3 regions of the Pelagibaculum spongiae genome follow, and region 2 is predicted to be linked to each of the others. Evidence: predicted binding sites of a transcription regulator. Region 2 holds the regulator's gene; each other region holds the start of a gene.
What was found. Region 2 encodes FNR, which switches genes on or off when oxygen is low (the NO sensors DNR and NnrR bind a similar motif). Its sites were predicted from a motif close to TTGATNTANATCAA; they were not measured.
Positions count from the first base shown of each region.

Region 1 (7,657 bases), on a different contig from region 2:
GGCTGCATCGCGAGCACCAGGGGTTAAAATCTGGCCCGGACCGATATTTAAAGTCGTTCCACTTGCAAGCTTTTCCACATGATCCTGAGTGATAAGTTGCCTTGCCAAAACACTGCTCCTGGAGGTAAGTAATTAGACGATCTTTACGATGATCTAAGCATACCGAAGCATAAAGATGACTTACTGATAGGTATCAATCGAGATGGTCAAACCAATTTAAAGTTTTAGCTTTTTCAGACTTTGATCACTAAAAATAGCCAGTAATTATTGCTATCGAATGATGCTGTGAATGATGCTGTGAATGATGTTGTAGCTGTATTTAAAATATATGTTTTAAGTGCTGTTAGATATCTAACCGATTTAGCGCATTCGCCAGCCGGTCGAATTGTTCAATATTTGCCGGTAAGCCAAAACGTAGTGCATGTTGTTCGTCGGTTAAACGAGTAAGAATGCCTTGCTGGCAGAGTGCTAAATGCAGCTCAGATGCATTATTAATCACCACGGTTTTGAATAAATCCGGGCCGTGAATTTCGCAGCTGAAATATTGTTGCAGTAATTGCTGCAACTGTTCGCCTAATGCGATGAGCTTTTGCCGGTTTTGTTGCTGCCAGTTTTGGTCAGATAACGCTTGTGTGGCGACTTCTCGTGCTGGCCCGCTAATGCTCCATGGGCCAAGGTAACTTTCTAATGCAGTTAATAAACCAGGGCAACCGAGTACAAAGCCAACTCGGGCGCCGGCCAAGCCAAAGAATTTTCCCAGCGAGCGTAAAACGATCAAACCTTGTTGGCCGGTTTGTGCAGCAATGCTCTGATCTGGCGCGGTGTCGATAAAAGCTTCATCGACAATCAACCAGCCGCCTTTTTGTGCTAGCTGTTGGTGCCATTCCATAAGTTGTTCGGTTGAATAACACCAGCCAGCAGGGTTATTGGGGTTAATTACCAACAACACGTCAGCGGCATCAATTTGCTGTTGCGTGGGTGTTTGCTGATAAAGCTCGATAGAAAATCCAGCATTAAACCAAGCTTTAAAATGTTCTTTATAACCCAGTTCAGGGAGTAATATTTTTATTTGCCCTTGTGAATCAAAGCCATGGGGCGATGATAAATTTACCGTCAGATTAATATTGGCCAACCTAAGTTGTGGCAGCGCCATAATCGCAGCCTGACTACCGGCTACCGGCAATAAATGTTGGCACTGATAATAATTAGCTGCAGCTTGTTCTAGCCCATCATTTGTTTGGGGTAAGCGGTTCCAAGCTTCAAATGAAATATTTTGAGCCGGGTAGCAATCGGGATTAACGCCAGTGGATAAATCTAGCCAGTCAGTCACCGGAATCTGAAATTTTTCAGCGGCGGCGATTAATCCACCGCCATGTTGTAGGTTTTTTTGTTTATTTATCATAAGGCCGTAGGAAATAGAGTCGTAGGGAATAGAAGGCTGAATAGATATAATCAGCTAAACATCAGAGTGAGCACAAATAAACTACTCACCCAGATCCACGGCCCTTTTTCTATTAAGGCAATTGCACGTTCAATATCTTCAGCTTGTGCAGTCTTTCCACAACCTAATTCTGGCCGTTGGTGAACTTCACCATGATAAACCGCAGGGCCACCTAACTGAATTTCCAATGCACCAGCACCGGCTGCCATTACCACACCGGCATTTGGGCTATCCCACTGAGGTGCTTGGCGCTGCCAGCATTGGCGGGCAGTTTTCCATTCGCCTTGAATTGCATAGGTATAAGCAGTTAAGCGCGCCGGAATATAATTGATTAGGTCGTCGAAGCGAGCAGCCGCCCAGCCAAACCAAATAAAGCGATCATTTCGATAACCCCACATTGCATCTAATGTGTTGGCTAACCGATAGAGCACAACCCCGGGCGCACCAGCAATTACAAACCAAAAAATAGCGCCAAAAATAGCATCGCTGCCATTTTCTAGAACCGATTCTGTGGTGGCTTTTACTACACCGTTTTCATCCAACGTGGCGCAATTACGGCTAACAATCATTTGGGTTTTATCCCGCGCTGCCGGTAAATTCTGATAATGCAGTGCGGTCGATACTTGCCGGGCATGGTGCGCCAGACTATTGCCGCCAATTGCCAGCCATAACAGTATTACGCCAACCCACCAGCCAACCAGCGGTAACTTACTTAATAACAAGGCAATAATGACTGGGAATGCCACAGCACAAACCAGTGCAATCACCCCCTGTTTTTTCTGTGCGCTTGGCATAGCGGCTTCGCCGGGATGAAACCAGCGTTCAAGGTGATTGGCTAACTTGCCAAATAAAACCAGCGGATGGTGGTGTGATGGTTCACCAAATGCCCGATCAAGAATCAGCGCTAAAGCGACCTGAAGTGCAACCGAGGTCAGCAGATCCCACATGTAAACATTGCTCCAGAAATTGATGATTTATTCTGTTTTCGCCACAAAAGATAGAAGTGGCATTCCAATAAAATTTGGTTAGGTCCAAATAGTCCGAACCTACATATTAAGACCAACTTATAGTGCAATGATAATCCATGATCACTGAGTATTTGTTCAGTAAAGCGGGAATTTTGATCTGTGAGCAAGCAAAGACGACTGAAGGTCATCGCCGATTTAAGTAAAACCAATCAAATCTTGATTCAACGACAGGTTAGCAAGAAGTTGTCATGACAGATATCAACATGCTGCAGAATGCAAAGTATTAGCGTAAGCATAATTTAGTTTTACTTTCGGCCGCGTCTGCGGCAAATGATTTCGGAGAGGCATCAGTGTTAATTGGCAAGGTAACCGGCAATGTCTGGGCAACGCGCAAGCACGACGGTTTGCGTGGTCAGAAACTGATGGTGGTGGAAATTATTGAACATGGAAAAGATGTTTCATCCAGTTCAATGGTTTGTGCCGATATTATTGGCGCAGGTATCGGTGAAACTGTTTTGATTGCTCGCGGTGGCGCAGCACGCAAAGCTTTACTTCCAAATGAAGCGCCTATAGATGCCTGCATTATTGGCATCATTGATGATGTCGAAGTTCAATAATTCGGCCAATATTTTGAGGCTGCTTGGGAGAGATTTAAGTGGGTAAGCTTCTGATTAACGATAGAAATTGCCAGGAATACTTGCGTGATGGCGCTTTAGTTGTCCCCAAGGGCGCTATGGTTGCACCTTCTGCAAGAGATGCCGCATCTAAAGCCGGCCTAAAAATTATCTGGGAATCAGATTTAAATCGAAGCTCTGATGCAAGACCGGCAAAATCAGGTCAGAAAAAACCAGTCGAGCAAAAGCTTGTCGAGAATAAGCCATGCCCTGGGGAAATTAAATCCGACATAAAGAGAATTCTACGTGAATCTTTTGGTGTTGAAAAATCAGAGCACATTTCTCAGCTAACCGCTGAAGTAATGAAAAAGATTAAATAGATAGTCGATATTCATCTTTTGCCGTAACTGCAATGTTTAATAGTTGAATTGTCGGCAAATTATAATTTTCCTTGTCCAGAAATACTCGGGCCTGATGATATTAAGCAGGGTAGCTTGCTACCAAAACTGTCTAATTGACTGTTTGGTCATAAAGAAAAGTCTGGATCAAAATTGAGAGTAACCATCATGGCAGAAATGACTCCTGAACTACTTGAACAGGTTATCCGTAAGGTTGTAGCAGAGCAGCTTGGCAAAACAGCCGCTAAGCCAGCCTGTAATTTCGACAAGCATGTTGATCCAAGCGGTGTTTCAGTCGTTCGTGGTAAGAGTGTTCGCCCTCAAAAGTTCGATACAGGCAAGCCAGGTGACCATGTATATCTGATCGATCTGTTTGATCTGGATGAAAGCCCACGTCTTGGCGCTGGCATCATGGAAATGAAAGAAAGTGCATTCGATTGGACCTTGAACTACGACGAAGTTGATTACATCATCGAAGGTACTTTGGAAATCATCATCGATGGCCGTAAAGTAATTGGCCATGCGGGTGATATTATTCTGATTCCTAAAGGCTCAAACATTCAGTTCAGCTCACCAGGTTTCTCCCGCTTTATGTATGTAGTTTACCCAGCAAACTGGGAAGCAACCTGCAAGTAATTCAACACGCGCAATATGCGGAGTTTTAATGGACCAAGAAAAGCAACGAGTGATACAGGAATATGTTCCTGGAAAACAGGTGACTTTAGCGCACCTGATTGCTCATCCGCAAAAAGATATTTATACCAAGCTAGGTTTAAATGGTGATGATATTAATGCGATTGGTATTATGACAATTACCCCAGCTGAAGCCTCGATTATTGCAGCAGATGTTGCAACCAAAGCGGCCGGTGTTAATGTTGGTTTTTTAGATAGATTTACCGGCTGCCTGGTTGTATCTGGTGATGTATCGAGTGTTGAAGAAGGCTTAACCGCGGTGCTCGAATTATTAGTGAGCATGGGTTTTGCGCCGAGTAAACTGACGCGATCTTAAGCATTAGTGAATCGGTTTCAAGCGAACTTTAAGTTGTTAGTTTTAAGTTGGCCCATGGCAAATGCTGTGGGCCAACTTATATCTGCTAGATATAAATGATACATAAAAATGCGAAGTGAAAAGTACTATGAAAAAATTTATGTTAATTGGCGCAACATCGGCAGGTAAAACTACCTTAATTCAAGCAATGCATAATCAACCGCTGCAATATAGAAAAACCCAGGCGATGGATTATTTGAAAGAAGTGCTCGACACCCCCGGTGAATATCTGGAAAACCCACGTTTTTATAGTGCGCTGATGACTGCCGGAATGGATTATCAAGTTATTTGCCTGGTGCATGATGCATCGCGTGATGACACGCATTTTCCTCCAGGGTTTGCCTCAATGTTTGGCGATCGGGAAATTATTGGCATCGTCACCAAGTGCGATATGGAAAATGCCAACCCTCAATACTCGATTGATACGCTAGTTCAGGCTGGTGCAAGTAAAGTGTTTCAGGTGAGTGCAACGTCGGGGGAAGGGCTGACAGAATTATGGGATTTTATAGCTTAAACTTAATTTATTTATCTTAAATGATCCTTAATGTTTCATACTTCTGTTTCTATTACAGAACCTGAAGCTGTATGATTCAACCTATTGTTTTCAAGATTTATAATTTTAAAGCTTGAAATATAAAAATATTTGTTTCCAAAGTGAAAATAATGCGTTGCAAAAAAACAAGCTGCGTAGCTGGGGTTCAAATTTTCAAATGCGATTTCACCGTAGTTAGGATCAAACAATATCATTCGATTTTGAGTGGTTATTATGTTGATAGTATGTCCCTGATCGACGTTGCTCTTGTCTTTTCCAAACCGCAATGTTAATAAATAGTCTCCTGGAGCAGACATAGCATAAAAAAGATAGAAAATTTTAGTATGCATTCCATTTTCAGATTCCACTTCTGCTCTTTGTGTAAAAGGTACACCAAAGATCTCTACGCGTGATATTGTTTTGATAATAAGCTTAAAGCTTGGAATTGTACCTTCCATACCCTTTTTTTGTTCAAAATCATTAAAAAAAACATTAAGAATTTGGTTGTATTTAATTAGCTTTTTTGCGTTATTTGGATCTAAAATAAAGCGCTTAAGTGCTGGTAGGTTATGTAATTTTTTCACCCAAAGAATTGATAATGCAAAGCAAACTCCTTTGTGATTCTTTAATTCTTTATACTCAGATGAACTAGGTAGGTTGTTAATAAAATCATGCTGATTGAATGTATCTGTTAATTGGGTTTTTGAATCTTTCAACATTCTTTCAGCAGATTTACGTAGTGCTTCAGGTGTTTGTTTTTTTAGAGGCATGAGTAAAATAGTTGATCGCGATTAACTGTATTCAATAGCCAGCGGCATGTTGTTTGTCAATAATTTTAAGGCTTATGACCTTTGCGCTGTTCGATAGCTTATGTGTACTGCTAAGCACAGCCTACCAATGATTGTTCTCTATGTAGGTAAAGCCACCCTGATTCAAACGATGCATAACCAATCGCTGCAATATAGAAAAACTCAGGCGATGGATTATTTGAAAGAAGTGCTCGACACCCCCGGTGAATATCTGGAAAACCCACGTTTTTATAGTGCGCTGATGACTGCCGGAATGGATTATCAAGTGTTTTTCCTGGTGCATGATGCACCACGTGATGACACGCATTTTCCTCCAGAGTTTGCCTCAATGTTTGGCGATCGGGAAATTATTGGCATCGTCACCAAGTGCGACATGGAAAATGCCAACCCTCAATACTCGATTGATACGCTAACTCAAGCTGGTGCAAGTAAAGTGTTTCAGGTGAGTGCAACGTCGGGGGGAAGGCTGATAGAATTATGGGATTTTATAACTTAAAGGTCGAGGAATATAATAAATACTCTGTTTCCCGAAGTGCCGAACCTTATATTGCGTGTTTGATAAGCAGAGCAATCAGACACTTTTGGAGTGTACCGCCAGATTTCTGATTTCGTTAACACGCGTCAAACCTACAGCGTCCGGGACAAGTTTAAATTTCTGAACCCTCAAATTTTATTGAGTTGTATTTGTTTTAAATAAGCATCACTGCCTCACATTTCTGCTTCTATTGGAATAGAAATGTCAACAATTTTATAGCTTGAAATTGAACAATGCCCTTTGCCAAGTTTAAGAAATTTTTTGTTATGAAAAAAGTACGTATGCGTAAAAAAACAAGCTAGATAGCCAGGGTTTAATTTTTCAAATGTTATTTCACCGATATTGGAGTCAAATAACATCATCTTCTCTTCAGTTATATGTATGTTGAAAACGTGACCTGGGTTAGTGCTACTCTCGTTTTCTCCAAAACGATACGTTACTAGATAGTCTCCTGGAGCAGAAATTTCATGGAAAAAAAAGAAAATTTTACTATGTAGCCCACCGTTAGATTCTGCTTCTTTTGTATAAGGTATTTCAGAAATATCTAGGTTTGATATTTTTTTAACAAGAAATTCATTTTTGAAAAGCATGGTGTGATGTTTTTTGTTTATTTCAAAATTAAAAAAATAATTGCTGTAGGCTGCATTAAGTCCGTATAATTCTGTTATGTTTTCTGGATCTGAAACGAAAAGTTTTAAGCATTGAAGGTCGTGTTGTTCTCTTATCCAAATTAACGATAGTATTGTGCATAATCCTCCATACAAACTTAATGGACTAACTTCACCTGAATCAGAACGGTATTTAAAAAAAACACACTGTTCAAATATAAGTGTTTTTTTTGCTAGATGTGCCACTGTTCTTTTTGATAGTTCTTCTAAAGTGTCAAACATACGTTTTTTAAAAGGCATTAATAAGAAGGTCGATAGCGTTAAGTTATGTTGTAATAGTCAACTGTCTATTGTTTTTCAATAAATTAAAGTTTCTATGGTTTTTATACCACCTATAGCATTATATGTGCGGTTAAGCACAATATGACCGTGTATTTTTACTATCTTCTATGCAGGAAAACCATGCAAAGGACTTGCAAATGTTCACAGCTCGAAATTTTATTTATAGCGCAGTTGCTCTATCAGTCATTTCTTGTGGCGGTAGCAGCAGCAGTGATAATAGCAATGATTTAGAACTACCGAGTTTTGTTAGCTTGATTCAAGAGCAGCAAACAGCGTCACCCAGTAAAAATTTCTCAGCTAAGTCTGCTTTATCACAAGTAGTACCTCTGGCAGTTGCAGACCCGCTTCCAGGAGCTGGTACC
Region 1 covers NZ_QDDL01000006.1:209,186-216,842, forward strand. Annotated here, with positions in the region: gene DC094_RS15090 (iron-containing alcohol dehydrogenase) at 1-108, opposite strand, end outside; gene cobD (threonine-phosphate decarboxylase CobD) at 344-1,402, opposite strand; gene cbiB (adenosylcobinamide-phosphate synthase CbiB) at 1,453-2,388, opposite strand; gene DC094_RS15105 (EutN/CcmL family microcompartment protein) at 2,760-3,026, shown strand; gene DC094_RS15110 (hypothetical protein) at 3,065-3,403, shown strand; gene DC094_RS15115 (EutQ-related cupin domain-containing protein) at 3,590-4,057, shown strand; gene DC094_RS15120 (BMC domain-containing protein) at 4,086-4,430, shown strand; gene DC094_RS15125 (EutP/PduV family microcompartment system protein) at 4,558-4,983, shown strand; gene DC094_RS15130 (YopT-type cysteine protease domain-containing protein) at 5,019-5,771, opposite strand; gene DC094_RS15135 (EutP/PduV family microcompartment system protein) at 5,899-6,306, shown strand; gene DC094_RS15140 (restriction endonuclease subunit S domain-containing protein) at 6,519-7,253, opposite strand; gene DC094_RS15145 (hypothetical protein) at 7,433-7,657, shown strand, end outside.
Region 1: the regulator FNR is predicted to act here: its motif matches at 2,658-2,671, upstream of DC094_RS15105 (EutN/CcmL family microcompartment protein).

Region 2 (7,657 bases):
GGTCGATCAGTTCCTAAAACTGGATCAAAATCTCCGTTCGCATCCTCGTCGTCTGCTGATTCGAGTTCATCAATCATTTCTTCATCATTTAAAGCACTATAAAAACGACCGATTGAACGAGTAATATCTTCAGGTGTCGCAACCGCAACCTCAATCATCTTTCCAAGAATAAATTTCAGTGTTTGTTGTGTTTCATGATCGGTTGGATCTGCCATTGCAATAATTAAGCGTTCATTATGATGCATGATCGGTATTAGGTGGTGTTCAGAAACAAAAGATTCGTCTAACAAACCAGTGGCACTAGTACTAATAGGAAAATGCTTCAGTGAAACAAATGGAAGGCCTAGGTTAGCCGCAAGCGCCTGATGAACCGGAACGCTATCTACCATTTTTTTGTCTAATAAAATCTCACCCAACCGCCGATGTAATTGACCCGTTTCATCTTCCTGAGTTTGTAACAGCAATGCATTTCTAAGCTCATCATTAGTTAATCGACCCGCTTCTAACAACAATGCGCCCAAAGGCTTGCCTGGCTGCTGCAAACCAAAATCCAAAGCAGAAATTAATTGATCGGGTAATGTAATAATTTCCTGAGAGTCAATCGAGGAACCTTTGTTCGGATTATTATCAACTAGGCTAAAATCTCGAATCACTGAACGAGGAATAAAACCTCTAAAAACTTTATCATCACGAATATGAAAAACATGCAGACAAGACTCTTCATCAAGCGCACGTAAAATTGGTCCGGTATATCTTTGCCCATCTCGAAAAACCAAATGTAATGTTTTTCTTGGCTCTTGATCAAGGTCGCCACTTTCAGGTGGTAGCAAGCTTTGCTCAAACAATAAGCTTCGTATTTCAGAGAAACTTAATCGATAATTTTCTTCTTGATAAATTAATGATATTTGTTTCATGCTGAAGTCGATTGATACAAGCTTCGCTTTAAAAGGCGATTGAATGGTGCAACCGTTCATTCCCAACACAGTAATTGATGCATGCAGCAATGGCACATCAGTTCCGAGTTCAGCAGGTGCTGCTGGCCAAGCCATTGCCAGATCAGTTTGATCATTCATATAACGGGTTCCCATAGTTGATTTCAACAGTATAGGAGGCAACCCGCCAAGCCGAGTAAAGGTTAGGTTTTTGGTGATCGAGACAGCCGATAAGACAGCGCTTGAATATTCGCCATCAACTGACCATTTTGATCCTTCACTTCAGTTATATAGGTGTTAATTCTATTGTGATCGCTGATCCGTCGGCATTCAGCAACCAGCTTGCCTGCTGAGGTATTGGCCAAATAGTTGATTGAGACTTGCAAGCCAACTCCATTACTTGCCGTCGAATTACACGCATGAGCTAACGCAAAGTCAGCTAAAGCAAAGATCGCTCCACCATGAACTGCTCCAAAGTGATTTTTGTGATGCGGCGCAACCTGCATTGATACTCGCGCATACTCACAAGCAACTGACTCCAGCTCAAACTGATTATGTATCGCAAAAGGATCATCACCGTAAAATGGATTTTCTGCTACCGATGGCACCGTATTATTTTTCATAGAAATCACCAACGTTGTAATTTTTTACATGATAACCAGCGGGATAATTTAAGTCACTTGCTGAACCATCGATAACGCTTCATTGCATTTAATAACTTTCAACTGAACCTTACTGTTTGTTGCCGCAATATCGTATTGGCCAGTTTTATTTGAGTCCTGATCTACCACCACACCAAACCATTTAAGCTTGTTGCAAATTTTATCTCGAATCTGAGGAATATTTTCACCAATGCCGCCGGTAAATACCAAAGTATCTAAGCCATTTAAAGCCGGTAGAAGCGCTGCAATCTCTCGAACAACCTGAAATATAAAATGATCAATCGCCAATCGGCAGCGTTCATTATCTACTTCAAATAAACTGTTAATATCAGCACCAATACCTGACAGAGCAGACCAGCCGGAGTCTTTAAATAACATTTTTTCTAATTGATTCGCGCTATAGCCATCAGTTAGTAGTTTAAGAATAATACCTGCATCTAAACGCCCCGCCCTAGTCGACATTACCGGCCCTTCAAGGGCGGAAAAGCCCATACTGAAATCCTGACTCTGCCCTTGATGAATCGCACACACACTCACACCACTGCCTAAATGGGCAATAATAACTCGCTGGTTAAATTGTTCCGGCTGCTTATCACAGAGCTGTTTATACACATGTTGATATGACAATCCATGGAAACCATAACGGCGAATGCCTTGTGCACGAATCGATTCAGGTAAGGCATAGATTGTTTTGTAGCTAGGCATATTCTGGTGAAACGCAGTATCAAAGCAGGCATATTGGTCGATATCTTTAGGCAGAATCCCTTGAAATAACCGAATCACTTCAAGCGCTGGCGGCTGGTGCAAAGGCGCTAAAACAGATAACTCGGTTAAATCTGAAAAAACTTGGTTATCAATTTTCACTGCCTGAAAATACTTTTCACCACCGTGAACAATTCGATGCACCAATCGATCGGGTAATAAATCAGCTTGTGTTAATTGCTGCCACACCAAAGTAAGCAGTTGCTTAAGCGGTGTGCTTTCTGGAAATGTTGTCACTTGTGGTTGTAGTAGGCATTCAGAATTTACTTCAGTTTTCAGTTGAATCGATGAATTATTTAAACCGTTAATGGTGATTTTCACCAATCGTTCAGGTACTTCATCGTAAGACCGATACAAGCTAATTTTAAGGCTTGATGAGCCAACATTTAACGCAAGAATTTCCATAGTGTTTCTATTTATTTTTATGATGATTATTGTTTATGAAAAATTCATATATTTAGAACTGATCTTGTTTATAACGGCTAACTAAGCTTGCTACTGCACAAGAATAAATTCTGGTTTGCAGGCTATCAGAACGACTGGTTAAAATAATCGGCACCCGAGCACCCATCACCAAACCGGCAGACTGAGCACCACCCAAATAACACAACTGCTTGGCTAGAATATTACCGGCCTCTAGATCTGGGACTAACAAAATATCCGGCTCACCAGCAACGGGGGACTGAATGCCTTTAATTTGTGCTGCCTTGGCAGAAATTGCATTATCAAATGCCAGTGGGCCGTCGACAATAGCACCAGTAATTTGCCCGCGATCTGACATTTTACAAAGTGCTGCTGCATCAATTGTTGCAGGCATACTGGGTTTTACTTTTTCAACAGCAGCCAGAATGGCAACTTTAGGTTGCAACAGGCCAATGCCCGCTGCTAGATCAATCGCATTTTGTAAAATATCTCGCTTAACTGCTAAATCTGGCAAAATATTAATCGCAGCATCGGTGACCAGTAATAGCTTGTGGTAATGCTCAGCCTGCAACACAAAAACATGGCTAACACGGCGATCGGTACGAATCCCTAGCTGTTTGTGAACCACCGCCCCCATTAACTCAGCCGTCGCCAAGCTGCCTTTCATTAATGCTTGGACCTTTTGCTCTCGTGCTAAAGCAACAGCAATTTCCGCTGAAGCATGGCTGTGCTCGCAGTCAATAATTTCAAACCCACTAATGTCCAGATCAAACGATTCTGCAATCTGCAGCATTCGATCTTTAGGACCGACCATAATCGGCTCTATCAGACCAGCCTTAGCAGCTTCGACCGCAGCTTCTAGCGAATATTTCTTCATTGGATGTACTACCGCAACCTTCAGCGGCGGATTACTTGCTGCTTTTTTTAACAGCACATCCAAAGTAGATGAGACTGGCTCTGAAATTTCCATATTTCGCCTTTATTATTGTTTTTACGAAAAGAATGAACATCATTTGCCGATTTTGTCGTGAAATGAACAAAAAAGAAAGTTTCATAACAAAATGTCATATAACTTTCTTTTAGCAACACCACAGTAACCATCACAGTTAAGAGTGTCCAAACTTGTTGCGGCAACATCGATGCTTGTTTACGAAATACATTTGGAAATAACAAAAAAAACCCGCGATCATTTCTGATCGCGGGTTTTAATTTTTCAACAATTTCAGCAGGCCATCAAACAGATTAGTGTTTGATATTTAGCGTAAACTAGCCTTCTTGAATCGTCGCAATCTGGCACAGCTTCTGGTAATCGTTGATGCGTACTTCTTTGCTCTCAACCGCCAGAATACCTTGCTTTTGGAAACGGGTCAGAACACGACTTACCGTTTCAACTGCCAGACCTAAATAGTTGCCAATCTCAACACGTGTCATAGGTAAACGAAAAGCAGTAGTCGATAAACGACGACGCCCGTTACGCGTTGAAATACTTAACAATAATGAAGCGATACGTTCTTCAGCATTCTTCTTGGCTAACAGCATAATTAACTGCTGCTCTTCACGAATTTCCTTGCTCATCATCTGGAAGAAGTGACGCTGTAGACCAGGTAGTACTTTGGTTAGCTCTTCTAAACGGTTAAACGGAACTTCACAAACTGTTGTTGATTCAAGTGCCTTAGCAGAATTCACGTGATGGTTGGTATTGATGCCATCCATACCCATGATTTCACCCGGCAAATAGAAGCCGTTAATTTGTTCTTCACCAGACGGTGTAATTGAGTAGGTCTTGATAGCGCCGGTTCTAACAGCATAAATTGCTTTGAACTCGTCACCACTACGGAACAAGTGCTGACCTTTCTCAACGCGTTGTCCCTGTTTGATAATTTCGTCCAGCCGATCAAGGTCCTCTGCCTGGACAGCCAAAGGCAAACACAGGCTGCTTAAGCTGCAGTCACTGCAAGAAGCTTTAATCGTGCGGCAGGATCCTGCCTTATGAACTTCGGTCATTGCTAGCGCTCTCGTAATTCCAGGCGAATCCCCGATCCTAATAGCTTGTTTTTATTAATCAAATGAAACATTTGTTATTACACTGCTATCAGTGGTCTGCGGGTGAATCGCAGTCGCCGTTTCGAAAAACGGCTCGTTATGCATAAGTCCCTGATAATTAGATAGACAGCCGCCGCCAGAGTGACTTAAACAAGTATCAAAGCGGCCTGCCAATTACTGCGACCTCTCAACAACAATATTGGCTGGCTGAAAAACTGAATCGCAAAATCCTTTGCTATTCCAATGTAGTTTGTAGGATTGTAAACCACTGCCGTTCGTAACCGAACATGCAAAGGTATATTTTGACCGTGATCAAATTACTCGACATGATATAGATCATATTCTGGAGTATTGGCCGGAAGATTGTCAGCTAATGCTCAAAACAGTTAATCATTTCCGGCAGACGGCAATCAAAATAGAACAAAGGGCAAGCTTTAACCTCTCAATGTTTTGAGTGGTTAAAACTTGCCCTTATCGGTCGCTTTTTTTTAGATGATTTTTGAGTAAATAGTATCCTTAGTTGGGACCTGCTCACTCAAACGATTCATATTATATGAATCAAATGCCATGCAAATAGTTCGGATCAACAACCGGCCTTTATCGGTGACTTGAATCCGCTCTGAACGAATTTCCAGCAAACCATCTTGCTCCATACCACGCAGCAGTGCCAAAGACTCTGAAAAATGCTCAGCAAAGACGATGCCATACTTGCGCTCAACCTTGCCAATATCCAGCGAAAAATGACAAATCAGCTCGGTGATCACATGGCGACGCAATCGATCTTCATCAGTCAGTGCATAACCACGCTCAATCGCCAACTCACCTTTTGCAAGGTGCTCTTGGTAGGTTTCAATATTCTTACTGTTCTGGAAGTAAGTGTTATCAACCTTACTGATTGATGAACAACCCATCGCAATCATGTCAGTACCACCACAGGTTGAATAACCCTGGAAGTTGCGCTGCAGCTCACCGTTATTCTGTGCCTGACAAAGCGGATCTTCTGGACGAGCAAAATGGTCCATACCGATATATTGATAACCGGCATTGTTCAGTTGTTCGATTGATTGCTGCAAAATTTCTAGGCGAACTTCTGCCGATGGTAATTGCGATTCATCAATCTGTTTTTGCACCTTAAATAACTGAGGCAGATGCGCGTAATTGAACAAGGAAATTCGATCTGGGTTGAGATCAATGGTTTTTTCTATGGTAATCCGGTTGGTTTCTAAGGTTTGCAATGGCAAACCATAGATCAGGTCCATGCTCAAACCATGGAATTGGTTATCGCGAATCGCTTTAACTACGCCACGAACCATTTCTTCACTTTGAACCCGGTTGACCGCTTTTTGCACCGCCGGATCAAAGTCCTGAACTCCTAGGCTGATTCGGTTAAAACCAAGCCCACGCAATAGCGCAATGGAACCCGGACTGGATTCACGAGGATCCAATTCAATCGAATACTCACCGGTATCATCATTACGCAGATTGAAATGCTTACCTGTTTTATGCATTAACAAAGTCATTTCACTGGAATCGAGGAAGGTTGGCGTACCACCACCCCAGTGCAGCTGGATCACTTCACGGCTGTTATCATACAACTGACCTTGCATTTCGATCTCGCGCATCAGCTGCTGCAAATATGGCTCTGCACGGCGACGATTAGCGGTGATCACCTTATTGCAAGCACAGTAGTAACAAACCGTATTACAAAACGGGATATGGAAATACAGTGAAAGCGGGCGCGCACTAGCATTACTGCGACTAACAGCGGCCAGCATATCTTCCTGGCTAAAGTCTTCTCTAAACTGGATTGCAGTTGGATATGAAGTGTAACGCGGACCGTTGATGGTGTAGCGCTGAATCAGCTCACCATCCCATTGTATTTTGCAGCTCATGACTGGCTTGACTCCTCGTAAGCGTCCCTATTCGGATCGTGAGACATCTAAGGCTCGTTCCTGAAGCCTTCTATTTTGGCCGACAAATCTCATGGTTATATCACTTTGTTTACTTGACCTTGATGCAAATCAATCACTTGATTAAATTACAAATCAATCAACAACAAGCTTACCTAGCTTCTTCCATTGAAAAATTAATATTTTATGCTGCAAATCAGGATGTTAAACATCATCATTCTTGGGTTTAGCCACCAACCGTTAAATATCATAATTTTCATTAATGATATTCAATCATTAAAACAAAAGCTTATAACCAGAAAGAATCTTCACCTTTGGCTAGCGACTCATCACCGAATCACCAACAGACAATTAACTCAACTGATTAAAGCTGCATACTGCTTACAACCTGATCATCTGAAATACTGGTCTGCTCAAAGCAAGATTTTTGCAGAGTTTCACCTGATTCAATGATTCCTTTTTTATATTAATTTACCAAGCGCCAATCTTTTGTGGAATATGAAAAAGGTTGTGAAAGTTAGTTGACAGCTCACCGGAAATATCAGATAACTTCGCCAGATTTATTCAGGAATGTTGTATTACATGAACTTGTCCCACCAATATTTTTACTTTTTTGGTTGGTTTTGCTCCCATAGCGGGCGCGAAGGGATGGTTTGTGGTTAACATAAACTGAATTGAACAATTCCCGAAGCCCGCTCACTGAGCGGGCTTTTTTTTGCTTTGGAGAAAATCATGATCGTTGTATTAAAGCCTGGGGCAACCAAACAAAGTGCCCAGCCGCTGCTGAATAAAATTGACGCGGCCGGGCTGAAATCGCTTTATTTGCCAGGTGTCGAGCGAATCGTCTTGGGTGCTATTGGAGATGAGCGTATCCTTGCCTCACTGAATCTAGATGCGGATCCAATGGTCGAAAGTGTTAAGCCGA
Region 2 covers NZ_QDDL01000002.1:479,420-487,076, forward strand. Annotated here, with positions in the region: gene DC094_RS08110 (GspE/PulE family protein) at 1-1,073, opposite strand, end outside; gene DC094_RS08115 (PaaI family thioesterase) at 1,136-1,555, opposite strand; gene DC094_RS08120 (acetate/propionate family kinase) at 1,604-2,761, opposite strand; gene DC094_RS08125 (bifunctional enoyl-CoA hydratase/phosphate acetyltransferase) at 2,814-3,749, opposite strand; gene fnr (fumarate/nitrate reduction transcriptional regulator Fnr) at 4,046-4,783, opposite strand; gene hemN (oxygen-independent coproporphyrinogen III oxidase) at 5,311-6,714, opposite strand; gene aroF (3-deoxy-7-phosphoheptulonate synthase) at 7,465-7,657, shown strand, end outside.

Region 3 (7,657 bases), on a different contig from region 2:
TTTTGGCTGGTTGCACCTTTTCTATAACTTTTAATTATCGGCAGTTTGTTTATCGTTGACTTTTATTAATTAAATAACTGAATAGTTGATGGTTTGATTGCCAGTAATTTTTTATCGCTAAATGAACAAGCAAACCCTATTTAAAATTCATAACTTATCGCTGGATTAATTGCTTTGGGCTAGAAATAAGCGCTCAAAATTAACTCATAAAATGTTGGTCAATGAATTTTATTAGTTTTGCATAAAATACGGGTTCAGGATTGAAATTCGCGTCTCTGGGAAGTGGCAGTAAAGGAAACGCAACGCTGGTAGCTAGTGGTGATCAATTGTTGTTGATCGATTGCGGATTCAGCCTCAAACAATTAGAAGCCAGAATGCAGTTGTTGGATTTAACGCCAGCTCAGATAACCGGCATTTTGGTGACTCATGAGCATAGCGACCATGCTTCTGGTGTGGGTGTTTTATCGCGGCGGTTTAAGCTGCCTGTATGGGCAACTCGAGGTACTTTGTCCCACAAGCTGTTAAATAAACTGGCGCAGGCTGAAGTAATTTGCAGCCATTCAGAATTTACAATAGGTGAGATTACCGTCTTACCCGTTCCGGTTCCCCATGATGCGGCAGAACCGGTTCAGTATGTGTTTCAAGCAAATAATAAAAAACTGGGATTGTTAACCGATACCGGCAATTGGACGCCATACATTTTGCAATCATTAAATAAATGTGATGGTTTGTTGTTGGAATTTAATCATGATCTGAAAATGCTCAATCAAGGTCCTTATCCGCCAAGATTAAAACAGCGGGTTGCTGGACTTTTTGGGCATCTAAATAATCAGCAGGCACTAGATATTTTGCAGCAGCTGGATTTAAGCAAACTGCAGCATCTAGTGGCTGGTCATATTAGTCAGGAAAACAATTCGCCAACTCAAGTGGCTGAAATGCTGCAACAGCAATTCGGTCAGCGTGGGTTTGATATTACTATAGCCAGTCAAGGTGAAGGTTTTGGCTGGAAGCACATCAACTGAAGGCAACGCTGATGGAAAAACGTGACGAGCTCTATGCAGGTAAAGCCAAATCGGTATTTACCACCGATAATCCTGAACTGGTGATTATCGAGTACCGCAATGATACTTCTGCATTCGATGGCGCCATAATTGAACAGCTGAACCGTAAAGGTTTGGTTAATAATTATTTCAACGCATTTATCATGCAGCAATTAGCCAAAGCCGGTATTCCGGTACATCAGGTCGAATTGTTGTCAGAGACTGAGTCTTTGGTAAAGCGTTTGGATATGGTGCCAGTAGAGTGTGTGGTGCGTAACCGAGCTGCAGGTTCAATCTGTAAGCGACTGGGTGTAAAAGAAGGGCTGGAATTAACGCCGCCTACTTTTGAGTTTTTCCTGAAAAACGATGCGTTACACGATCCAATGATTAACGAACATCACATTGAAAGCTTTGGTTGGGCTGATAAAGATGTGATTGCCGAAATGAAAGCGCTGACTTTTAAAATCAATGACATTTTAAAGCCGCTGTTCGCCAAGGCCGGTTTAATTCTAGTGGATTATAAGCTGGAATTTGGCGTGCAAAATGGCCAAGTCTATTTGGGTGATGAATTCTCTCCCGATGGCTGTCGTTTATGGGATGCTGAAACCCTCGAGAAAATGGATAAAGACCGCTTCCGCCAAGGTCTGGGTGGCGTAATCGAAGCCTATGAAGAAGTTGCGCGCCGTATTGGTTGCGAGCTGCCTTAATCGTCAGGTTGAGCAAAAAAGGCTTTGGTGAAAACCAAAGCCTTTTTTTTGTATGAGGTTTGCTGAAATAGGTAACAAACAGCTTTTCTTATGCATAAGCAGCGGCACAATAAAAACAAAAAAATGTAAGTGTAAAAGCCACTGCGATAGATTGAGTTACTGATAGCAGCCTCTCTCTTGCATGCGTTTTCGTTAGAAGATGACGAGGTAACTCTGCCTGTTGCAGTAAAAAGTATCGGTCTTCTATTGTGATTGTCAGTTTTTTTTCAGTGATCTGGGTTGATGGCTGAAACTTTTTTGTTGATTTTATTTTGAGAAAAGCTTTGGAGAAACCCAAAGCTTTTTTGAACAGGAATTTAGTTTTTTTTTTGAGCTGATAACTTCGCCGGTGGCTTCGTTAATAATGACCGGGAACCAGTAAATATCCCTGTATTGTGGTTTGACAATATAGGTATCACCGCCCAGAGCATTGAAATATGTAGATTGGTGCATGATTGCTGAGCGATGTTGGTCAATATCATTTAGTCTAACAGTGATTTTTCTCATGCCAGGAAGTACTTTGATTTTGGCGTAATTTCCGCCGCTGTAGGGAACTTCAATGTCATCAACAAAAAGAATAATGGCATCATCTGACTTGATTAAAGCAATTTCGCTATCAGGGAGGCTCTTATCGGCATACATTGCAGTGGTACAGCCACCCAATAAAAATGATGCGATAAGTATTTTTATCATGAGTACTACTTTGTTCATTTTGACCTCTTTCTGAAGTGGTGGAGGCTAATCTGCTCCGTCAGTTGTCCGTGAATTTTATATGATTAAATACAAAACGAATACTGTTTATTGTTTTGATCGATTTTTCAGATTTTGGGGTTCTAGCTATTTTCAGATGGCCTGGCTTAATATATATAAGCAGATCAAGCTTCGGGGCAGATAAACACTGATTGCCATAATTGTGCTGCATGCCAGGTCTTTTCTAAATATCGTGGCATTAATACACGACGAAAATTAAGTAGTGTGAGCTAAAAGAAGAGTATTGTTGTGGCAAGGGTTTGATAGTTGAAAAAAATGGCTCTGGTTGCCCAGAGCCATTTTCAGTCTCAGTCACTGATTAGACCGTTTTGCTACTAGGCCGACTTTTTTAATGCTACCTCAAGCTGAGCTGAGTAATCGTTTGCTGGCTGGCTAGTCGTTTGAATTGTCATTTTTTCACGCTGGAAAATTTTACTATTTGCAGCAATCGGCACGATAAAACTAGCTTGAATGGCTTGTTCAAGTTGCTGGTAATCCAGTTCAATCCAAGAGGCACACATCCATTCAACTGCTTCTGCTGAAATACACATACTGATATCCTTTAGAATCCTTTCCAAATCGGAATTATCGTAAAAATGTTGCTGTAAAAGAACGTTCGTTACCTTGGTGGCTGTAAGCTACCAGCGGGCATAATGCTCTTCAGTAAATCCGGGCAAAGCTTCGAAATCAATCCATTCTTCGGCCTCTGCACCGATTGTTTTGCCATATTGATCGGTGGTATTGATTCTAGCGCGACCTTTAAAATGGCCGTAATACTGCTTGAATCTAGTATCAATCAGGCCGGTTTTTAATTTTCGACCGTAGTGGCTTGCAGGGATAAACTCTAGTTCAAGATTTCCATCTGAAGTGATGATTTTCCAAGGTTTTTTATCATCACCCTGCTGATAGTTGAATAAAGCCATGTCCAGCTTGATTCTTTGATTATCGACCCACATGACATTTTCTGTGAAGCCAGTTTCGTTAACGCCAGCGGCTAAATTAACCCCAAAGTTTTTTCCATTAGCTAATTTTCCACTAATGCAAACCCAATTCCAACAGGTTTCGCGGCGCATATAACCACAGCTCCAGTCTAGCGAGCCTAAAAAGCCAGCCTGCTGTAAGTCGGTTTGTTGGTTTTCAAAATCCAGTATTCCTGTTACCGGCAAGCCTGCGCTTTTTCGAGTAAAAGTCCAGCCGTTAATTCCAGTTTTAGTGCAAACAGATAAAGGCTCAAAATTAGCCGGTTGATGAAGCTGGCATTGCAGTTTTAATCGATTGCCAATTGCCACGTTAATTTGCCGGTCGCCATTTTCAAGCGGGCGAATTGATATGCGCTTATTGCCTTGTTTGAATGACCAGCTATCTTGATCTGGCTGAAGGCCTGCCTTTGTACCAAGTGCGAAGGGTGCTTGTAAATTGGCTTCAAGCAACATGCCTCGTTCTTTATGAAGCAGATAACAGAAAGCACTGCTAACCCAGCCTAAATGAACAATAGCGACACCGACAGCATATTCGTCAGAGACTAAACCAAAGAATTGAAACCGGTTCAGTTTGATTTTTTTAGACAGTATTCCCAACTTGCGACCCATCGGTGAACGATAGTCAAAATCATAAGCATTGATGGTTTGTGGGCAGGGGTCTAGTACACCAAATACAGGTTGTCCGGAGCTATCAATTAACTGCTGAGTCATCAGTTGCTGTTCTTGTTGGAGATGATGCAGCTAACATATCGGTTGAGGCAAGTTTGCTCAATGAATTTGCTGTGATAACCGCAAAAAAAATCTCTGGGCTGCTAATTATATTAACAGCAGAGTTATCAAGTAGTGTGTATTACTCAATCTTGTGATATTTGAATCGATTGATCTTCAAGGGCACTATTTTGAATGCTACTGATTCAATGTTGGAATATCTTAGATTCATAAAATAGAAGTGCTATCAAATTACAAGCATAAAAAAGCCCGCATCAGCGGGCTTTGAATCAGGCTTGAGAGTGCCAGATTTAGTAGCGGTACGAAATGCCAGCCATATAGACCCATGGGTCTATATCAACGTCAACTTTCACGCTAGCGGCAGTATTTGTTGTGATGGTTGCTTCGGTATCAATATCGATGTACCAAACAGCTCCGCTTAATGACCAATTTTCATTAAGTTCGATATCCATACCAGCTTGGAATGCCAAACCGAATGAATTATCTAGCTCAATGTCCGTTGAAGTGATACCCGGATTGCTCAATGCGCCATCTAGTGTTGCAGCCAAGCCAGCATCGGTTTTCTCACTAAAAAATGCGGTGTAGTTCACGCCTGCACCGATATATGGGTGAATTGGCAAGTCGGCATTTGGAAAATAATACTGGAACGAAATGGTTGGTGGTAAATGTTTGGTTTCACCGATGCTTACACCAGATAAGCCACCAGTTCCAACTAGTTCGTGTTTAAATGGAGTGGCTGCAAGCAGTTCAACACCGAAGTGCTTACTTAGCATATAAGAACCAGTTATAGCTAATTGAGTATCAGATTTCACACCAACACCATTAGAGGCTGCTAATACAGGGCCGCTATCATCGTTTGGCTCAACCACACCGATACCGGCACGAACTATAATGTCGCCTTCCTGATACATATCAGCAGATGCTGAAAGTGGCGCAATAAGGAAAAGGGCAGCAACAGCAGATAAAACAGGTGAGAATACTTTCATTACAGAGGCCTTCTTGTAGTTTTGTGAATTCGATTCTGTTGGTTGTTCTCTGTAATCCATAATAAATGTATTGATATTTTTTATAATTGACTTGCGTCAATTATACTTTTTATGCGCCTAATTCATTTTATTCTATCTATATGAAAAAAAAGAAAACTGATTGTTGCGAAAAATTATCTAGAGTATAAAAATTGCCATGAGTCAAATGGTTTTTTGGATTTTAGAAGTGGAGTTTAGGGAGAGGAGTTACGGTATTTTTTCCTAAAAATCGATAGTTGATACAGAGTAGGTAAGCATTTAATTTATTGGTGTGTTAGCAGCTTTCTCTCTAATGCTGTAATTCAGTTTGAGCATCCTGCATCGTACTGATCGACTATTGCGTGATGGCGATGGAATGATGCGCAGGAAAATGATTTTCAGGAATATTTTTTCTAAAGCTGCGACAGATTTTAATAAAAAAACAAAGGCACATATGCCACCAGTAACAAGGTAATCCCCATAGTCGTCATCGGCAGCAGGTAGCGCTCATGACGTCGCCAAAAGCTTTTGTGGTGTTCGTGGGCGGCTAGCCAGACTTCTCTACCACCGATTACTTGCCTAGTAAGCAGGTGGTTTAGCGCAACCGGCGGACTTAGATAACCGAGCTCAAATGCCACCAGTGCAACCATCCAAAAATGCACCGGGTTTATGCCGCTTTGATAGGCTAACGAGGTAATAGATGCCGTTACCAAAATTACTGCGCCGTAAGGGTCCATTACCATCCCTAATAACACTAGCAAGCAAACTAGCAGTGACATGGCCAGCCATGGATTGGCTAATTGCGCCGGTGCCAGCGACATAATTTCTGCCCGATCAAATACACCGCCAATACTAATCGTCATGCCCATCATTAATAGTAATGCGCCGATATGAACGGTGGTTTCGTTGGTTGCTAGTCGAATTCTTAATAAGAAAGCAAAGGGTGCTTGGTCATCAGATTCGTGTGGCTCGCGCTTTCGTAAGCGACGATCGTAAAGCAGTAATGACAGCATAATAACCGGCAGAATGACCGGTGCGTTAAATTCGTCCAGTGCTGCGCCTAGCACTAGTTGATATAAAACCAGGACAACAGCACAAATCAGTATATAAGGAATCAGTTTTTTCGCAGCAGCGAGGCTTTGTGGCAGTGCGTTTTTCCAATGGGTGAGTTGCCAATTGATTTTGCTAGTGAGCAGAACAATTAGCAAAAATAAGCCTATGCTGAGCAGGAAAACCCAGATACCCCAGTCGAATAATTCCCTCGTCGTTACTTGTTTGTTCAGAGCCGCAATAATCACGACTAACAAGCAAGGGCGCAACACAACGCCCATGCTGCCAGCCATTGCAGTGGTAGCAAGTGCTAACTGTCTTCTGGCGCCTGCGCGGCGTAATTCTTGATAAACCATCGCGGCAACAGCAATAACAAATATGCCTGATGCGCCGGTCCAGGCGGTTGGCCAGGCAGCAATCAATAATGTAATTACGCCTAATAATTCTGCTGGAAGCTGCCAGGGCCTGAGTACATCAAAAACCAATTCTGCTAATCGAGTCTGTTTTAGCATCATGCCGATCCAGACGTATAAGCCAACATTTAGAAACAGTTGCGATAATTCCATCATCTGATTCAGGTAAATGCCCAATCCAGAAAAATGACCGGTGTAAAAGAAATAACCACCAGAGATGCCGCACATAAATGCGTAAAGTGGAATGCAAGCTAATGCCTTGGAAAAGCTTTCATCGCCACTGGTTTCTTTGGGTACTGAAATGCATTGCCAGAGGCTGACCAGGGTTAAAACTGAAAAGCCACCGCTCCAGCAAAGCAATAGTATTTCATGAATTGTAGGGACTGCTATGCCAGAAGCTAATGTTTGATTACGAAATGAGGTGATTGAAATTAGCATAATGATCGAGGCGACCATCTGCGAGAAGGCGCTAACTCGATAATCAATTTTACTATGGCAAGGTCTGAGAGAAATATGCTTGCGAGCTAATGCCGTCGTCAGACCGCACAGCAAAACTAATGCAGCTAACAATAATCTTTGCTGTTCTACGCCGACTTTGGTAATCGCTTCGAATTGATGCTCAACCCAGCGCCATACGATTAACGAAGGTGTTAAACCGTTACTTAAACTTTGCCATTTTTGGTGGGAATTTTGACACTCGGCCAACGACTGTTCAACTGATTGCTTTAAAGCAGAATGGTCAACCGCAGCTGGCGCTTCATCAAATAATAAATCCAATTCATCAGGTACTTGCTGGTTAGCATTTGCAGCAAGCTCTGCAACTCGAGCGTCAACATTAATATTGATATTACAGGTCGGTTGAACAAGATCGCTGCGCAGCTCGACATAATCAGACCACCAAAGATTACCTAGCTCCATCATTCGAGCGTGCATCATTCCGGCGCT
Region 3 covers NZ_QDDL01000003.1:263,536-271,192, reverse strand. Annotated here, with positions in the region: gene DC094_RS10160 (MBL fold metallo-hydrolase) at 261-1,022, shown strand; gene purC (phosphoribosylaminoimidazolesuccinocarboxamide synthase) at 1,034-1,747, shown strand; gene DC094_RS10150 (hypothetical protein) at 2,054-2,497, opposite strand; gene DC094_RS10145 (hypothetical protein) at 2,872-3,087, opposite strand; gene DC094_RS10140 (DUF2804 domain-containing protein) at 3,175-4,227, opposite strand; gene DC094_RS10135 (OmpW/AlkL family protein) at 4,536-5,231, opposite strand; gene DC094_RS10130 (TRAP transporter large permease subunit) at 5,681-7,657, opposite strand, start outside.
Region 3: the regulator FNR is predicted to act here: its motif matches at 5,318-5,331, upstream of DC094_RS10135 (OmpW/AlkL family protein).